2 regions of the Pseudomonas sp. PAMC25584 genome follow, and region 1 is predicted to be linked to the other one. Evidence: predicted binding sites of a transcription regulator. Region 1 holds the regulator's gene; the other holds the start of a gene.
The links. Region 1 encodes FliA, which starts transcription of late flagellar genes. Its sites were predicted from a motif close to CTAAAGTTTNNNNNNNNNNNGCCGNTAA; they were not measured.
Positions count from the first base shown of each region.

Region 1 (2,203 bases):
ACACCGCCGCCGGGATCGGCGAGTCCGTGGTCAGCTTCGTGCGCGCCGCGCAAGAAGTCCTGCTGGTGGTCTGCGATGAACCCACCTCGATCACCGACGCCTACGCCCTGATCAAACTACTGAATCGTGACTACGGCATGAACCGCTTCCGCGTGCTGGCCAATATGGCCCAGAGCCCGCAGGAAGGGCGCAACCTGTTCGCCAAGTTGACCAAGGTCACAGATCGCTTTCTCGATGTCGCCTTACAATACGTCGGCGCAGTTCCCTATGACGAGTGTGTACGCAAGGCTGTGCAAAAGCAGCGTGCAGTCTACGAAGCGTTCCCTCGTTCGAAATGCGCCTTGGCGTTCAAGGCTATTGCTCAGAAGGTCGATACCTGGCCATTGCCCGCCAACCCACGGGGGCATCTGGAGTTTTTCGTCGAGCGATTGGTGCATCAGACGAGCGCAGGACCGGTGCTATGACAGCCAGCGGCTATAACCTTTACAAGAAATCGGCACGTGACAGCCAAGGTGAATTGATCGAGCGCTATGCGCCCCTGGTCAAGCGCATCGCTTATCACTTGCTGGCACGCCTGCCCGCCAGCGTTCAGGTCGAAGACTTGATCCAGGCCGGCATGATCGGCCTGCTCGAAGTGTCGACCAAATACGACGCGAGCAAAGGTGCGAGTTTCGAGACGTATGCGGGTATCCGTATCCGTGGCGCGATGCTCGATGAGGTGCGTAAAGGGGATTGGGCGCCGCGTTCGGTACACCGCAATACGCGCATGGTCAGTGACGCAATTCGTGCAATTGAAGCAAAAACCGGTCGCGACGCTAAAGATCACGAAGTTGCGGCCGAACTCCAATTGAGTCTCGATGATTATTACGGGATTTTGAACGATACCTTGGGCAGTCGCCTGTTCAGTTTCGACGACCTGTTGCAGGACGGCGAACACGAAGGGCTGCACGAGGATGGCGCGAGTACTCATCTCGAGCCGTCGCGTGACCTGGAAGATGAACGCTTTCAGGGTGCGCTGGCGGACGCGATTGCCAATTTGCCGGAGCGTGAGCGACTGGTGTTGGCGCTGTACTACGACGAAGAGCTGAACCTCAAGGAAATCGGTGAGGTCCTGGGGGTCAGCGAATCGCGTGTCAGCCAACTGCACAGCCAGTGCGCAGCCCGCTTGCGGGGACGCCTGGGAGAGTGGCGCGCGCGCTGACAGGCAGTGTGGGGACACTGCAAACACTACCGTGAGGGCTCTGGTTTTCGCGGGTGAGTTTCGTGGTGCCCTGGGCAGTCCTTTTTTGTGTAACGCCTGTTGATTGAAATGGCGCGTCCAGGTGCTGGGCGCGTTTAAGACTGCTTGGAGGTCGAATTGGACAAGAACATGAAAATCCTCATCGTTGATGACTTCTCAACGATGCGGCGGATCATAAAAAACCTGTTGCGTGACCTTGGGTTCACCAACACGGTCGAGGCGGATGACGGCCTTACGGCGATTCCGATCCTCAACAGCGGGAGCATCGACTTTCTGGTAACCGACTGGAACATGCCCGGCATGACCGGTATCGACTTGCTGCGTCATGTGCGCGCCGATGAAAAACTGCGCAGTCTTCCCGTGTTGATGGTGACCGCCGAAGCCAAGCGTGAGCAGATCATCGAAGCCGCCCAGGCCGGGGTCAACGGCTACGTGGTCAAGCCATTCACTGCGCTGGCCTTGAAAGAGAAGATCGAAAAAATCTTCGAACGCATCGGTCATTGATGCTGCCACGGGGGAGCTATGGAGCATAAAGAAACGTCACAGGGGGACTTTGAGTCGACCCTGAAAAAGCATGCTCACCAGCTCGTCGAGAGCCTCGAAAAAGGCCAGTTCGGCGACGCGGTGCAGTTAATCCATGAGCTTAACCAGACCCGTGACCGCGGCCTGTATCAGGAAGTGGGCAAGCTCACACGCGAGCTGCACAGTGCGATCGTCAACTTTCAGATTGACCCGCACATGCCCCAGGCCGAAGAGATTTCGCAAATCACCGATGCGACTGAACGCCTGTCCTATGTGGTCAGGCTGACTGAAGCGGCGGCCAACCGCACCATGGATCTGGTGGAAAACGCCACGCCTCTGGTCAACGGCATGGCCAATGAAGCCCAGGCGCTCAGCGTTGACTGGGGCCGTTTCATGCGTCGGGAAGTGGGGGCTGAGGAATTTCGTGAGTTGGCCCGTCGG
Region 1 is NZ_CM176870.1:4,402,888-4,405,090, reverse strand. It holds gene fleN (flagellar synthesis regulator FleN) at 1-464, shown strand, start outside; gene fliA (RNA polymerase sigma factor FliA) at 461-1,201, shown strand; gene ACS5Q8_RS20385 (chemotaxis response regulator CheY) at 1,370-1,744, shown strand; gene ACS5Q8_RS20380 (protein phosphatase CheZ) at 1,763-2,203, shown strand, end outside.

Region 2 (2,203 bases), 990 kb from region 1:
GTGGCTGTCGCTGATGACCTTGACCGCCGCTTCCGAGTGACCTTGCAGGCGCTCGATCATGGCCTGGATTTCAGCGGTGGATTTCTGCGTGCGTTGGGCCAGCAGCCGCACTTCGTCCGCCACCACCGCAAACCCGCGTCCTTGCTCACCGGCACGCGCGGCTTCGATGGCGGCGTTGAGGGCGAGCAGGTTGGTCTGGTCGGCAATGGAGCGGATCACTTCGAGTACGCCACCAATCTGCGTGCTTTCGCTCGACAGGGTACGAATCACCTCCACGGCCTGGCTGATGGTGGTGGACAGTTGGTCGATCTGCTGCAAACTGCTGTCGATGTTCACCTGGCCCTGCACGGCCTGGGCCTGGGCGTCGCGCATTTCGCTGGCGGCGTGCTCGGCGTTCTTGGCCACGTCCTGCACGCCGTAGGTGACTTCATTGATTGCGGTGGCCACCAGTTCCATCTGCTGCGACTGTTGCTGGCTGCGGTCATGGGCCTGGCTGGCGTTGTTGCCCATCTCCGTGGACGACTGGCCCAGCGCAGTGGCGCACATCTGCAACTGGCCGACGACCTGGCGCAGCTTGGCGGTGAAGTTGTTGAAGTGCTGGGACAGTTGAGTGACTTCGTCGCGGCCATGGGTGTCGAGGCTGCGAGTCAGGTCGCTCTCGCCGCTGGCGATATTGGCCATGGCGTTCACGGCCGCCTGCAGCGGGCGCACGATGCTGCGCACAATCAACGAGACCAGCAGGGCCATGACCACGGCGATGCCCAGGCCGATACCCGAGGCTTTCCACACTTGCACGTTGAATTCGGCTTGCACGTCATCCACATACACGCCGGAGCCGATGATCCAGCCCCACGGCTCGAACAACTGGATATACGAGGTTTTTTTCACCGGCGCTTCAGCACCCGGCTTCGGCCAGCTGTAATTGATGACACCGGCACCCTTGGCCTTGGCCAGGCTCACGAACTCGTTGAATATCGCAAAGCCGTTCGGGTCGCGAATCGACGAGAGGTTCTGACCATCGAGCTTGGGGTTGGCCGGGTGCATGATCATCACCGGCGTCAGGTCGTTGATCCAGAAGTAGTCGTCGTGGTTATAGCGCAGGCCACGCACCGCGCTCAGCGCTTGTTTCTGTGCCGCTTCACGGGTCATGACGCCGCTGGTTTCGAGGCTGTGATAAAACGTCAGGATTCCACTGGCGGTCTGTACGACGTGCTGGGTCTGCAGGCTTTTGGCTTGATAGAGGTCGCCATGGATCTGCTTGAGCATCAGCAAACCCAGGGTCAACAGCATCAGCACGGCGACTACCAGGATCAGCCAGAGACGGCGGCTGATCGACATATTGCGCAAACTGTTCATCGTCCTGTCACTCCGTGCTTTTTATAATTCTCGGCGTTGCATCGACTTTTACGCCTTGTCTGATAGGCTTTCGGCCTGAAATCGAAAAACCTGAGTACTGCCTGATTTTTCACGGAATTTTTGCAGACCGGCGTTGAATATCAACACCGGGCCTTTAGTGTGCTCATCGTCAGTGAATCATTAAAAAGACTAACGAGGCTTGCCGTAGAGCAAGACCTTTGGGGGAAGTATGGATTTGTGGACCGCCGCACAGGCGTTGATACTCGGCGTGGTAGAAGGGCTGACTGAATTTCTGCCGATCTCCAGTACTGGCCACCAGATTATCGTCGCCGACTTGCTCGACTTTGGCGGCGAACGCGCCATGGCGTTCAATATCATCATTCAGCTCGGCGCGATTTTGGCGGTGGTCTGGGAGTTTCGGCGCAAGATCCTCGACGTGGTCACCGGCTTGCCGACCCAGCGCAATGCGCAGCGATTTACCGTCAACCTGCTGATTGCGTTCCTGCCGGCCGTGGTGCTGGGGGTGATTTTCGCCGACCTGATTCACCACTACCTGTTCAACCCGATCACCGTCGCCACTGCATTGGTGTTGGGCGGCATCGTGATGTTGTGGGCGGAGCGTCGCCAGCATGAAGTGCATGCCGAAACTGTCGATGAGATCACCTGGAAGGACGCGCTCAAGGTTGGCTTTGCCCAGTGCCTGGCGATGATTCCGGGCACCTCGCGCTCGGGCTCGACCATCATCGGCGGCCTGCTGTTCGGCCTGTCGCGCAAGACCGCCACCGAGTTTTCGTTCTTCCTGGCCATGCCGACCATGGTCGGTGCGGCGGTGTACTCGGGCTATAAG
Region 2 is NZ_CM176870.1:3,409,422-3,411,624, reverse strand. It holds gene ACS5Q8_RS15540 (methyl-accepting chemotaxis protein) at 1-1,356, opposite strand, end outside; gene ACS5Q8_RS15535 (undecaprenyl-diphosphate phosphatase) at 1,586-2,203, shown strand, end outside.
Region 2: a site for FliA is predicted at 1,424-1,451, ahead of ACS5Q8_RS15540 (methyl-accepting chemotaxis protein). Genes of this name have one in related genera too.